2 regions of the Providencia sp. PROV208 genome follow, and region 1 is predicted to be linked to the other one. Evidence: predicted binding sites of a transcription regulator. Region 1 holds the regulator's gene; the other holds the start of a gene.
The links. The regulator CRP, encoded in region 1, controls carbon source genes, mostly activating them, when cyclic AMP is high. The targets are predictions, from matches to a motif close to ATGTGANNNNNNTCACAT.
Positions count from the first base shown of each region.

Region 1 (7,643 bases):
ATTCTGGTATGACAGACTTCTTTGGTTGGTATATCGACCCTAGAGGTAACATTATCGGTATCCTGATTGCCTGTATTTTCGGTGCTTGGGTCGAAAAACAAGTTCGTAAAATTATTCCTGCAAGCTTAGATATTATTTTAACCTCGACCATTACACTGCTCATCGTTGGGGCTGCTACCTTTGTTTTCATCATGCCTATCGGCGTATGGCTCTTCGAAGGAATGTCTTGGCTGTTCATGCACTTAAATGGTAACCCGATAGGAACCGCGGTATTAGCAGGCTTGTTCTTAATTGCGGTCATGTTCGGTGTCCACCAAGGTTTTATTCCTGTGTATGTGGCATTAGTCGAAGCCCAAGGCTTTAACTCACTATTTCCAATCTTAGCAATGGCTGGAGCGGGTCAAGTCGGCGCAGCATTAGCCTTGTATGTAAAAGCGAAAAAAGGCTCCGTGACGCGTAGCCAAATTGGTGGAGCGTTATTCCCAGGCTTCTTAGGAATCGGTGAACCATTGATCTATGGTGTCACGCTACCGCGAGTAAAACCGTTTGTGACGGCCTGTTTAGGTGGTGCTGCCGGTGGGTTCTTTATTGGTGCCGTAGCCTGGATGGGCTTACCTGTTGGTTTAAATACGGTGTTCGGACCTTCCGGATTAATTGCGATTCCACTGATGACCTCTGACCAAGGCGTGCTTCCAGCCATGGCTGTGTATGCTGGCGGTGTCTTAGTTTCGTATCTGTGTGGATTCATTTTCACCTACCTGTTTGGTAGTAAAAATGTCGATTTAGATTAGATGATGATTTGAATTGAACGATAAAAAAAGGCACTTAACGTGTCTTTTTTATTTATTGGAAATGGATTACTCCAGCCAAATTAATGGCACACAAGCGGCAGTTAATATCCCCATGACCAAATTGAAAATAAACCATGCACGTCGGCTACGTAAGAAGACACCAATCAAAGAACCAAATCCCATCCAGATCAAGCCTGCCGTTAAGTTCACCGCCACAAAAGCGATGCTCATCAAGATAATGGATTGAGTAAATAGCTCACCAGGCAGACTAAAACTGCCTACTGCGCCTAATCCCATCATCCACGCTTTCGGATTTAAGAACTGCAATAACCCGCCTTGGAACCATGTTACACTTTTAGAGGCTTTGCTATCTGTTTTCAACGGCTCATAGCTAGCAGTCGCTGTTTTCCATGCCAACCATAATAAATAAATGCTACCAACAATTTTCAGCACGATATGAATTGCTGGATATAATAGTAAGAGTGCAGCAACGCCGAATGCAGACAAATAAAGAATTGACTGCATTCCAAGCATTATTCCTAATAATAATCCGATACTACGACGGAATCCGTAGTTAGCGGCACAAGAGGTCAACAACATATTGTTAGGGCCTGGCGTGACTGCGGCAATGAATAAAAACGTAAAAAGCGAAAAAATTAGCCCCAGAGTCATTTATACTATGTTCCTCAACCTAAATATGTTTACTTGCATCACAGAAAAATAACAGTATGTTATGTGACTCTCAAGCGTTCCCACTAAATAAAAAATAAGGCCATGTCAGAAAATTTCCGCCCTATGAGTTGGGCAAAAAATCCACACCTCCAAACCTTATTACCAAGGATCTTTCGGCGTACCCCGAAAATTGTCCCCACATGGCAGCGATTAGAATTGCCTGATGGTGATTTTATCGATCTTGCATGGAGCGAAAACCCAGAACAAGCAAGTAAAAAGCCTCGTTTAGTGATTTTTCACGGATTGGAAGGAAATTTTAAAAGCCCTTATGCCCATGGGATGTTAGAAAGCGCCCAAAAGCAAGGGTGGCTAGGCGTAATTATGCATTTTAGAGGGTGTAGCGGAGAACCTAATCGCCAAAAACGTATTTATCATTCCGGTGAAACCAGCGATGCTCGCTATTTTTTACATTGGTTGAAACAAACCTGGGGGGATGCTCCAACTGCAGCGGTCGGTTACTCTCTTGGCGGTAATATGTTAGCCTGCTATTTAGCAGAGAATGGTGAGAATGCCGAATTGGATGCGGGTGTTGTTGTCTCTGCACCACTCATGCTAGAAGCCTGTTCCATCAAAATGGAAAAAGGTATTTCTCAACTATATCAGCGCTACCTACTTAACGGGTTAAAACGCAATGCAACGCGCAAGTTGGTACGCTACCCCGGCTCGCTTCCGCTTAATTTATTGCAACTTAAGCAGCTTAAACGTATTCGCGAATTTGATGATGTCATTACTGCGCGCATCCACGGCTTTGATGATGCGGCGGATTATTATCAAAAATGCAGTGCGCTACCTAAATTATCACAGATTACAAAACCCACACTGATAATCCACGCCAAAGATGACCCATTTATGGCGCCGGAAGTGGTACCAGATTTAAGCCATTTACCTGCAAATATTGAATACCAAATGACGGAACATGGTGGGCATGTTGGATTTGTCGGTGGCAGTTTTAGAAAGCCGCAAATGTGGTTGGAAACACGTATTCCGTTGTGGTTAACATCGTATTTGAATGAGCAAAAATCATGATTATTCCGTGGAAAGATCTCGCGCCTGAAACTCTAGAAAATCTCATCGAAAGTTATGTTTTACGCGAAGGCACCGATTATGGCACCCATGAGAAAAGCTTGCAGGATAAAGTGAATGACGTGAAACGGCAGTTAGTTTCTGGCGAAATTGTGCTAGTCTGGTCTGAGTTACATGAATCGGTAAATTTCATGCCTAATAACCAGTTTCGCCCGTAGCGCTGTTTCTCAAAAATAGTGGTCATGGCGTAAAACAGGGAGTCCACTATGTCAAAGAAGCATCCGATTATTGCAGTGACGGGTTCGAGTGGCGCAGGAACAACCTCAACGAGCCAAGCATTTCGTAAGATATTCCATCAATTAAATATCCGCCCTGCGACCCTTGAAGGGGATAGTTTTCATCGCTATACCCGCCCTGAAATGGATATGGCTATCCGTAAAGCCCGCGAACAAGGACGCCATATTAGTTATTTCGGTCCTGAAGCCAATGATTTTTCTCTACTTGAACAAACCTTAATTGACTACGCGACAACCGGTTATGGGCAGTCTCGTAAATACCTCCATACCTACGATGAAGCTGTGCCTTATGGGTTACAACCCGGTACTTTTACGCCGTGGGAGTCACTGCCATCCAATACCGACGTGTTATTCTATGAAGGGTTACATGGTGGTATTGTCACGCCAGAACACGATGTGGCACAACATGTTGACTTGCTGGTCGGCGTTGTACCTATCGTCAACCTTGAATGGATTCAAAAGCTTATTCGTGACACCACCGAACGGGGGCATTCTCGGGAAGCCGTGATGGATTCCGTAGTCCGTTCAATGGGAGATTATATTAACTATATTACGCCACAATTCTCCCGTACCCATATTAACTTCCAGCGCGTTCCGACGGTTGATACCTCGAACCCTTTTTCGGCAAAAGCGATTCCCTCACAGGACGAAAGTTTTATTGTGATTCGTTTCAGGGGATTAGAGCAGATTGATTTTCCCTATTTATTATCCATGCTAAATGGTTCGTTTATTTCAGCAATGAATACCATTGTGGTGCCGGGAGGGAAATTAGGTCTCGCAATGGAGCTGATTATGATGCCATTAGTGGAAAAACTCATGAAACAGCGTAATGGGTAGCTCAGCATTATAATTAAATAGATTAATGATAAGATGCTTATCGATAATAAAGATAAGCATCTGAATATAAACACGATTATACGTTTTTAATTTCGAAGCTATGAGTCACATTCACCGTTTTTTCTAACATGATTGCGACGGAGCAATATTTTTCCGCCGAAAGTTGGACGGCGCGTTCAACGACTTTGTCTGTTAATTCACGACCAGTGACAATAAAATGTAAATTGATATCAGTGAAGTAGCGAGGCGCTTCTTCGCGGCGCTGTGACGTTAATTTCACCTCACAATCAAGAATATCCTGACGACCTTTTTGAATGATGGAAACAACGTCAATCGCACTACATCCACCCGCCGCCATTAAAACCATCTCCATTGGGCTGGGCGCTTTATCCCCTGCATTACCATCCATCATAATTTGGTGACCTGATGCTGACTCACCTAAAAAAGAGAGTCCTTCTACCCACTTTACGCGTGCTTCCATTTTTATTCCTCTCAAAAAATAGTGATGTTTATCGCCTCATTGTTCCATATATCTAGACAATGTTATATCAGCATTATTAGGCTGAAGCGATACAGGGAAGACATTCGACATTGGATATGATACAAACAATGCTTAGTTGATAGGATTAAGATCAAAACTCAACGTTTCAATTGATTATATTATACAATTGATATTAATTTGCATTGGCCCATAGCAGCATTAATAATAGGCATCAATGTGACTTAATATGCTAAGCTAGACACTTTAAAGTCAGCCTTTCCCTACTTTTCGAAAGGTTGCAATAACATACAGAGGATAACGCTAATGGTTCTCGGCAAGCCACAAACAGACCCTACTCTTGAATGGTTTTTGTCACACTGCCATATTCATAAGTATCCATCCAAGAGCACTCTGATCCATCAGGGTGAAAAAGCAGAAACCCTTTACTACATTGTTAAAGGTTCAGTGGCTGCTTTAATCAAAGATGAAGAAGGCAAAGAAATGATTCTCTCTTATTTAAATCAGGGAGACTTCATTGGCGAACTTGGGTTATTTGAAGAAGGACAGGAACGTACTGCATGGGTTCGCGCAAAAGTTGCTTGCGAAGTCGCTGAAATTTCCTATAAGAAATTCCGTCAGCTGATTCAAGTCAACCCAGATATCCTGATGCGTCTTTCTGCGCAAATGGCGAATCGCTTGCAAACCACTTCCGAAAAAGTAGGTAACCTTGCATTCTTAGACGTTACTGGTCGTATTGCTCAAACATTGTTAAATTTAGCAAAACAACCTGATGCGATGACTCACCCTGATGGCATGCAAATTAAAATTACCCGTCAGGAAATTGGTCAAATCGTCGGTTGTTCCCGTGAAACAGTGGGTCGTATTTTAAAAATGCTGGAAGACCAAAATTTAATCTCCGCGCATGGTAAAACAATTGTTGTCTACGGCACACGATAATTTATTTTTCCGTCTAGCTTATTAGCTGGACTCTGAATAAAAAGGGTTTGTATCAGTGATATAAACCCTTTTTTATACATGTCAGTAATATAACCTTTTCGCCTGAACAAAAAATAACCGCGTTTTTTGATATTATAGAAAACATTCTTCTATATAGAATACTGAATAGTTAGCCAATAATTATTTAGGATTTCATTCATGACACACATTAATAATCTAAGCCATGCAGAGTCTCTTCAGCATTTAGAGAAATACCAAAAACGCTGTATTAACACTTTCTTGAAAAAGCAGGCTTTTTTCGAACATTTAGATGCGGCAAATCGCTCAACAACAAAATGCCCCGCATTAGCGAAAAAGCCGCTGGAAAAAGTCAACAATTTGCCTCAAACACGTTTTGTATCTTCATTGAGTATTGGTCGTTTAGTTCCTAATAGCCAACCTACCCAGCATGTTTCTAAGCCGAAGGTAGCGGTTATGTTTGGTACTCATTCAAACAAAAACATTGATACCCATTCAATTGAATTTAATAAGAGCTTCGTATTCTTTAAGAATCTTACGAGCAAATAGCATTCCAAATTTTTGCCATATGTAGCACCTTAATGAATATGCCACACTTTTGCCTAACCGCTATTTGTTAGGCCTTTTTTATCAATTAGTTAATTATCTAAAGTCGTTTTTTTATATTGCAAGTACATATTACTGAATAAACTAGCCTCATTTTTACATTATCAAGGTGAGGTATCATATGCCCATTTCATTCCCAAAAATTCGATGTGACACCAGTTCCGCACTCAAACTCTATATCCAAAAAACCAACCAAGGTTCATTAAGTTCTGAGACTAAAATTTCATTAATTGCCAATCAAATTGCTAAAATAAAAAGTCGTCATGATTTTTTTAATTTAAAAAATCATGAAACAGAATTAAAAGACCAAAACACCACTCACGATTTTATTATGACCACAATGGATGATGCATCATGGGATGATGAGTCATTTGAATCCTGTGAACAGTTGCCTGCTTGGAAACAAGAATTTTATGATGATTTTGTATCAAATAAATTTAAAAAATGGGATAAACAAACTAAACCATTAATCCATAATCATTACGATGGCACGGTATTTGCTCAATATTTTAATGCTAAAGAAGAACAGCATGAAAATAGCCTCCCCCCCACGCAAACACCTTCTGACACAGCCACACCACAAATATCCCAGCCTCCAGCCATTGCATTATCTCGAAAATTAAAAACAGTGAAACAAGAAAAGAAACAGATCAATACAACAGTAAAACCGACGGTATTCCGTACAGATGGCACTCCGGTGAGCGCAAAACAACAATTAGCATCCAGTGACCGACTATCTAAGCATAAATCGTCGAATTTAACGCTGGTAAACTTAACAAAAAATAGTCAGAAAGAGCACGTTACCCGACATACACCAAAATCGACGATCAAACCTGTTCGTAATGTGATATCAAAAACAACACACACCAGAATGAATTCAGCCAGTGAAAAAACTCGAGCGTCAACATCATTCAATCCGATATTAGAAGAGAGAAATATTCCAAATGAATTTTCTTATAAAAAACCGGAAAGCCCGGCAATACAGGAGACAAAATCTACGCCCAAAACGATAAAAACGAAGAAAATTAATGGCAATTTGATCGGACTTTACACATCAGGAAGTACAGTCAAATCGACAACTGACATGACGAAAAATAGGAGCACTGAAAATCAGCCAATAAAGAAAAATATCTCGTCGAAAAAAACCTTCAACTCTCGATTAGAACAAGAAAAATCAATTAATCGATTACAAAATCATCGAACTCAACAACCCATAATGCCGCAGTTACAAGATGAATTTGTTATGAATATCAACAAAGAAATGGTAAGAAATGCACAACAAATAGAAGCATTGAAAACCGATATTGCCGTGAAAAAACAGAAAGCAGAAATTATCAAACAAAGAATTTCCACCCGAAAATAAGTCTAAAGCTCAAAGAGGGTGATACCTCTTTGAGCTTTGAGTTAATTATTCAGCCAATAGCTTTTCTATTGCTGCCGTCAGTTTCGCCATCCCACTGTTAATCTCTTCCTCAGAAATAATCAGTGATGGTGTGAAGCGCAACACGTTGGCTCCTGCACTGAGCATCATCAACCCTTCTGCTGCACTGGCTTGTAACACATCTTTCGAGCGATTCAGTAATTTACCTTTGAGCTCTGCACCAATTAATAAGCCCATTCCACGAATTTCAGCAAAAATTCCATATTGGTCATTTAGCTTATTTAGGTGTGCGGTAAATAACTCACGGCGTTTTGCAACACCATCAAGCACTTCATCTGTATTGATAATATCGAATGCTGCATTACCGACTGCACATGCTAGTGGGTTTCCACCGTATGTCGTACCGTGAGAACCTACTTCCATCGTTTGTGCAATATCTTCAGTGGTGATCATCGCACTGATTGGAAAGCCGCCACCGAGCGCTTTGGCAGTGGTTAAAATATCAGGTGTCACATCGTAAT
Region 1 is NZ_JAMPNS010000012.1:21,975-29,617, forward strand. It holds gene murP (PTS N-acetylmuramic acid transporter subunit IIBC) at 1-791, shown strand, start outside; gene PR766_RS10325 (LysE family translocator) at 858-1,463, opposite strand; gene PR766_RS10330 (hydrolase) at 1,566-2,549, shown strand; gene PR766_RS10335 (YheU family protein) at 2,546-2,764, shown strand; gene PR766_RS10340 (phosphoribulokinase) at 2,813-3,679, shown strand; gene PR766_RS10345 (OsmC family protein) at 3,756-4,160, opposite strand; gene crp (cAMP-activated global transcriptional regulator CRP) at 4,485-5,117, shown strand; gene PR766_RS10355 (hypothetical protein) at 5,316-5,684, shown strand; gene PR766_RS10360 (hypothetical protein) at 5,863-7,104, shown strand; gene PR766_RS10365 (aspartate aminotransferase family protein) at 7,150-7,643, opposite strand, start outside.

Region 2 (7,643 bases), on a different contig from region 1:
TCTCAGGTTTCCTTAAATCTAGCGAACAAATAAATCAAGTTGTACAAATCGCCTCGACAGCAAAAGGTGTAAAATCAGTACAAAATGGTTTAGTTCTGGCAGATAAGTAATTTCTTTTAAATGGGCTTTCAATTGAAAGCTCATTTTGCTATTTGCTCTCCCAGAGAAAAGCGGTTTAATGAAAACCAATGTCATTTGATTGATAGTGGGATTGATGAACGAGTCGTCAATGTCAATATAGATAAAGGGTTACTATGGGAAAGCATGTTCCAGTCACTTTAGGCACGATTGAGCCACTCGCATTTTCTGACGAAATTAACGGAGGAAAAACCGCACTTATTTGTGAAGGAGGCGGTCAGCGTGGTATTTTCACTGCGGGTGTATTGGATGAGTTTTTGATAGAAAACTTTAACCCTTTTGATTTGATGATTGGAACCTCTGCAGGCGCTCAAAATCTATCGGCTTATATCTGTGGGCAAGCAGGTTATGCTCGCCGAGTCATTACGCGCTATACCACCAACCTTGATTTTTTTAACCCACTGCGATTCATTCGTGGCGGGAATTTAATCGACCTTGATTGGTTGATTGAAACGACGGCGAAAGAGTTCCCTCTTAATATGGATGCAGGGCTTGAATTGTTAAAGTCTGGGCGTGAATTCTATATGGGAGCAAGCCGTAGTGATGATTTTTCTGCTGAATTTTTACAACCGGATGCGGATTCGTGGTTAGACATCATTCGCGCTTCCAGTGCAATTCCTGGGTTTTATCGGACAGGCGTTGAATTTAGTGGTGTGCGATATCATGATGGTGGAATCAGCGCAGCTATCCCTGTTGAAGAAGCTTATCGGCGTGGTGCTGACACCATTGTTGTAGTTCGTACAGTGCCTTCTCAGATGTATTTTACACCTGAGTGGGTTAAGCGTATGACGCGTTGGTTAGAAGGGGATAATTCGGCGTTACAGCGAATGGCTGCGATGTTAAAAGTTCACTTAAAAAGCTATCGTAAAACCCAAGAGTTTATTGAAAACCCACCTGATGGCGTACAAATTTTTGAAATTTACCCGCCCACACCGCTGAAAAGTAGTGCGTTGGGTAGTAAAATTAGTGCCTTAAATCAAGACTATCATGTAGGTCGTCGTTGTGGACGCTATTTTATTGCTGCATTGGCTCAACAATTTGCCAGTAATGATACGAGTTTTAATCGATTTTCTAAGCGTAGACATTCGTTAGAATTGGCCCATATAGAAGATCAGGAAGAATCCTTACTAGTCGAAAAGGTGGCTGATGTTGTTGGCGCTAACGTTTTGCAAGGTAGCCAAGTGCATGATGGATAATCCTCGTTTTATCGATACCCACTGTCATTTTGATTTTCCTCCATTTAGCGATGCATTGTCAGACAGCTTAGAGAAAGCCGCAGAAGGAGGGATAACAGATATCATTATCCCAACGGTGAGTGCAGATAATTTTCAGCGAGTTTGGAGTCTCTCTCTTGATTATCCCCAGTTGTATGCCGCAATGGGGTTTCATCCCTTGTATTTAAGTCAGTTTCAAGAAGTGCATTTTGAAATGCTGGTAGATTTTTTGGCGCGTAAAAGTAAAAAATGTATCGCTATTGGGGAGATTGGACTCGACCTCTATATGCAAGATCCACAATTTGAGCGCCAACAAATACTGCTTCAGCGTCAACTGAAGTTAGCTAAACAGTTTGACTTACCGATTATCCTGCATTCGAGAAAATCCCATGATCAACTAGCTGCCATGTTACGTCGCCATGATGTTCCTGCTCGTGGTGTGGTGCATGGCTTTGCGGGTAGTCTCTCTCAGGCTGAAAACTTTGTGAAATTGGGATATTACATCGGTGTTGGCGGAACAATCACTTATGAGCGGGCCAATAAAACACGCCAAGTGATGGCACAACTTCCGCTAAGTTGTTTAGTGTTTGAGACTGATGCGCCGGATATGCCTGTATCCGGTTTTCAAGGTGAACCTAATCGACCTGAGCGTATTCAGTGGGTATTTCAGTCTTTATGTGAGCTGCGACACGAATCTGCCGATGAGATAGCACAACAACTTTACAACAATAGTCGGACGTTATTTAATCTAAATCAGACCGAAATGCGCTAATTGATAATTATTTCTTATGTATTTCCATGAGTTACTCAAGTAAAACCATTCAGTTTTTTACCTAATAGACTATCGTATTCGTGCCTTTCCAGACTAAACTGACTGCCTATTGTGATGTTTATCACAATATTTGAATTTATGTTGCTTATTGCACTTTGGATTTGTGATGAATATTGCGGGTTATTAATGATGACTGGTTATAATCATCGAACTAAGACTCGCGGAGCCTTACGAGTTTATTTATACATTAACCTAGAATTAAGTGAACAGGGATACTTCCATGCAACTCATTTTGAGTATTGTTGGGATGGCGGTGCTTATTGCGATAGCCGTTCTTTTCTCCAGCAATCGTCGAGCCATTAGACTTCGTACAGTCGGCGGTGCTTTTTTAATCCAAGTCGCCATTGGTGCATTTGTTCTTTATGTCCCTGCGGGGCGCAGTGTTTTAGAAGGTATGTCTAACGGCGTATCTAAAGTTATCGGTTATGGCCAAGATGGGATGAGCTTTATCTTTGGCGGACTGGTTTCTGACAAAATGTTTGAGTTATTTGGCGGTGGCGGTTTTATCTTTGCTTTCCGTGTATTGCCTATCATCGTGTTCTTCTCATCATTGATTGCAGTCCTGTATTATCTTGGCATCATGCAACTGGTCATCAAAATTCTAGGTGGTGGTCTGCAAAAAGTTCTGGGAACCTCAAGAACCGAGTCTTTATCTGCAACAGCGAATATTTTCGTTGGTCAAACAGAAGCCCCTCTGGTTGTTCGTCCTTATATTTCGACCATGACGACCTCTGAACTATTTGCCATCATGTGTGGTGGTTTAGCCTCTGTAGCGGGCTCTGTCTTAGCTGGTTATGCGCAAATGGGCGTTCCAATGGAGTACCTGATTGCAGCATCCTTCATGGCGGCGCCGGGTGGTTTGCTATTTGCTAAATTAATGGTGCCAGAAACAGAAGTGGCTAGAGATAATGTGGATGCCAAAGATTTAGTCGCTGAGGAAGATCGCCCAACGAATATCATTGATGCCGCAGCATCTGGTGCAGCATCCGGTATGCAGCTGGCTCTGAACGTGGGGGCTATGTTACTCGCGTTTATCGCATTAATCGCTCTGATCAACGGTATTTTAGGTGGCGTCGGTGGTTGGTTTAACTATCCACAATTATCCCTAGAATTATTATTGGGCTGGGTATTTGCGCCAATCGCATACCTTATTGGTGTGCCATGGAGCGAAGCGACCATTGCAGGCTCATTTATTGGTCAAAAAGTCGTTGTAAACGAATTCGTGGCTTTCATGAACTTCGGTGAATATATGAAAGCAGATGCGGATGTGATTGCAGCGGGTAAACAAGTTCTGTCTGATCACTCTAAAGCGATTATTTCTTTCGCACTGTGTGGTTTTGCAAACTTGTCTTCTGTGGCAATTTTGCTGGGTGGCTTAGGTGGAATGGCTCCAAATCGCCGTAGTGATGTAGCTCGTTTAGGTATGAAAGCCGTTATGGCCGGTACGCTCTCTAACTTAATGAGCGCAACCATCGCAGGCTTCTTCTTAACCTTGGCAGCAATGACCGCAATGTAATCCCTCTATTTTGCAGCGGAAGGGCAATTTGTCTTTCCGCTGTCATTTTATTCTGAGATATTCTTTTTCTGTTTTGTATCGTAACTCTTACTTTTTCAACTATCCTTAACGTAATCAATTTATGACGAAGCGGCGGCAGTCAGTATAATGACGGTGAAACAGTGAGTGATTACCTGCTATACTGTGATATTGTTCACGGATATATATTTAATAATGTAACGTTCAGTCGATAAATGTGATTTGTAGCGCATAAAATATCCCAGTTACGTGGTCAAATAGGTATTAGTAAGTTGCCACGGAACTGATAGTTCTTAGAGTCAACTGACTCTAGGGCACCGTGCGGTGAGATGGATCTCAGCTGCTGAGTTTGGAAAACCTAACTAGCATCTTTATGGAACAAGCCCGCTCGCCAACAAAGAACGTATCGTTCTGAAAGAATTAACATCGTTGGAGAGTTATATGACTGATTTAAAAGCAGCAGCGCAACGCGCACTGACCCTGATGGACTTAACCACATTGAATGATGACGACACTGATGCGAAAGTTATCGCACTATGTCATCAGGCAAAAAGCCCTGCAGGCCACACCGCTGCTATCTGTATTTATCCTCGTTTTATTCCTATTGCACGTAAAACATTACGTGAACAAGGAACACCCGATATCCGTATTGCAACTGTCACCAACTTCCCACATGGTAATGATGATATTGAAATTGCATTAGCAGAAACGAAAGCGGCTATCGCTTACGGTGCTGATGAAGTTGATGTTGTTTTCCCTTATCGTGCATTGATGGCAGGGAATGAAAAAATCGGTTTCGATTTAGTGAAAGCATGTAAAGATGCATGTGCAGAAGCAAATGTATTACTGAAAGTAATCATTGAAACAGGCGAATTAAAAGACGCAGATTTAATTCGTAAGGCATCTGAAATTTCAATCAATGCAGGTGCTGATTTTATTAAGACATCGACAGGTAAAGTACCTGTGAATGCCACTTTAGAAAGCGCTGAAATCATGATGCAAGTCATCCATGATATGGGCGTCGCGAAAAGTGTTGGTTTCAAACCTGCTGGCGGTGTTCGTACCGCTGAAGAAGCAGCACAATATTTAGCCTTAGCAAGCAAAATCTTAGGCGACAATTGGGCGGATGCTCGCCATTTCCGTTTTGGGGCATCTAGCTTATTAGCGAACTTATTAAATACGCTAGGATTTGACGTTAAAAAGTCTACTAGCAGCTATTAATAATCGCAGTCATCAGTGATATCAGACTATTGCCCAATCGATTCTGGGCAATAGCAGTGACTGTTTAGCCGAAGAATTCGATGTAAATTAAGGAGCCTATTGTGTTTCTCGCTCAAGAAATTATTCGTAAAAAACGTGATGGCAAATCATTAAGTGAAGAGGAAATTCGTTTCTTCATCAATGGTGTGCGTGATAACACTGTTTCTGAAGGTCAAATTGCTGCCTTAGCAATGACTATCTATTTCAATGACATGACAACGCCTGAACGTGTCGCACTGACGCTCGCAATGCGTGACTCAGGTTCCGTATTAAATTGGAAATCACTGAATCTGAATGGTCCATTAGTGGATAAACACTCCACGGGTGGCGTTGGTGATGTCACTTCATTGATGTTAGGTCCAATGGTCGCGGCTTGCGGTGGTTATGTACCAATGATTTCTGGTCGTGGTTTGGGTCATACGGGTGGAACATTAGATAAGCTTGAAGCCATTCCAGGATTTGATATTTTCCCTGACGATGAACGTTTCCGAGATATTATTAAGCATGTTGGTGTGGCGATTATTGGACAAACTAATTCGTTAGCACCTGCGGATAAACGCTTTTATGCGACCCGTGATATCACAGCTACTGTTGACTCTATCCCACTGATCACTGCCTCTATTTTAGGTAAGAAGTTAGCCGAAGGTTTAGATGCTTTAGTGATGGACGTTAAGGTGGGTTCTGGCGCATTTATGCCAACGTATGAAAAATCAGAGCAACTGGCTGAATCCATTGTTCAAGTGGCGAATGGCGCGGGCTGTAATACCACGGCACTACTAACCGATATGAACGAAGTTCTCGCATCTAGCGCAGGTAACGCTGTCGAAGTCCGTGAAGCCGTCCAGTTCCTGACGGGTGAATACCGTAACCCACGTTTATTTGAAGTTACGATGGCGTTATGTGTTGAAATGTTGGTATCGGGTAAATTGGCAGCTAATCGTGAAGAGGCCCGCCAGAAATTACAAGCGGTACTGGACAACGGTCAAGCCGCTGAAGTATTTGGTCGTATGGTTGCGGCACAAAAAGGTCCAAAAGATTTTGTTGAGAACTACAACAAATATCTGCCAACAGCAGTGCTTAGCAAAGCTGTTTATGCACCACAAGCCGGCATTATCACACAAATGGACACACGAGCACTGGGTATGTCTGTGGTAACGTTAGGTGGTGGTCGTCGTAAAGCAACTGACCCAATCGATTATAGCGTTGGTTTAAGTGAAATCGCAGCATTAGGTAGCAAAGTTGATACCCAAACTCCACTTGCGATTATTCATGCCAATAGCGAAAAATCATGGGAAGATGCGGCGAAAGAAGTTCGTGCTGCTATGATTATTGGGGATAAAGCCCCTGAAGCGACGCCTATGGTCTATCGTCAAATTAGTGAATAAACCGATATCCGCATTTTTCATCGAAAGGTTCGGGTTAGATTGAAGCGATGAACAGATAAGCTGTATCGCAGGAGAATAAATATGAAACGCACATTTATTATGGTATTGGATTCCTTTGGGATCGGTGCTGCGGGTGATGCCCACAAATTCGGTGACGAAGGTTCAAACACACTTGGTCATATCGCAGAAGCTTGTGCTCGCGGTGAAGCTGATAAAGGTCGTAAAGGTCCATTACACCTGCCTAACTTAACAAAATTAGGTTTAGGTAAAGCAGGAGAAGAATCGAGCGGAAAATTCCCTGTGGGTCTGGATCCTAATGCGGAAATCATCGGCGCTTATGGTTATGCAAGCGAGCTTTCTTCAGGTAAAGATACGCCATCAGGTCACTGGGAAATCGCAGGTGTTCCTGTTCTGTTTGACTGGGGCTATTTCGAAAAACATGAAAACAGCTTCCCTCAGGAGCTGTTGGATACACTGGTCGAAAAAGCCAATTTACCGGGTTATTTAGGTAACTGTCACTCATCGGGTACAGTGATCCTTGATGAACTGGGTGAAGAGCACATGAAAACGGGTAAACCGATTTTCTACACCTCTGCGGACTCTGTATTCCAAATCGCGTGCCATGAAGAGACTTATGGTTTAGATAAGCTGTATGAACTGTGCGAAATTGCCCGTGAAGAGTTAACCAAAGGTGGTTACAACATCGGTCGTGTTATTGCGCGTCCATTTGTCGGTGACAAAGCGGGTCATTTTGAGCGTACAGGTAACCGTCATGATTTAGCGGTTGAGCCACCAGCGCCAACTGTTCTGCAAAAATTAGTCGAAGAGAAACAAGGTGAAGTCGTTTCTATCGGTAAAATTGCAGATATTTATGCACACGTCGGTATTACTAAGAAAATCAAAGCAACGGGTATTAACGCGTTATTTGATGCCACTTTAGAAGAGATGAAAATTGCGGGTGATGACACGATTGTTTTCACTAACTTCGTTGATTTTGACTCAGCTTATGGTCACCGTCGTGATGTTGCAGGTTATGCCGCAGCGTTGGAATTATTTGACAGCCGTCTGCCTGAAATGCTGAAACTGGTTAAAGAAGACGACATTCTGATCTTAACTGCAGACCATGGTTGTGACCCAACATGGCCAGGTACTGACCATACTCGTGAGCATATCCCTGTTCTGGTGTATGGACCGAAAGTTAAACCGGGTTCTTTAGGTCACCGTGAAACGTTCTCGGATATTGGTCAGACAGTCGCAAAATATTTTGATTTATCACCAAT
Region 2 is NZ_JAMPNS010000003.1:309,426-317,068, reverse strand. It holds gene PR766_RS03230 (BON domain-containing protein) at 1-110, shown strand, start outside; gene PR766_RS03225 (patatin-like phospholipase family protein) at 255-1,334, shown strand; gene PR766_RS03220 (TatD family hydrolase) at 1,324-2,124, shown strand; gene PR766_RS03215 (NupC/NupG family nucleoside CNT transporter) at 2,405-3,700, shown strand; gene deoC (deoxyribose-phosphate aldolase) at 4,160-4,939, shown strand; gene deoA (thymidine phosphorylase) at 5,041-6,363, shown strand; gene deoB (phosphopentomutase) at 6,445-7,643, shown strand, end outside.
Region 2: a site for CRP is predicted at 3,934-3,951, ahead of deoC (deoxyribose-phosphate aldolase). Genes of this name have one in related genera too.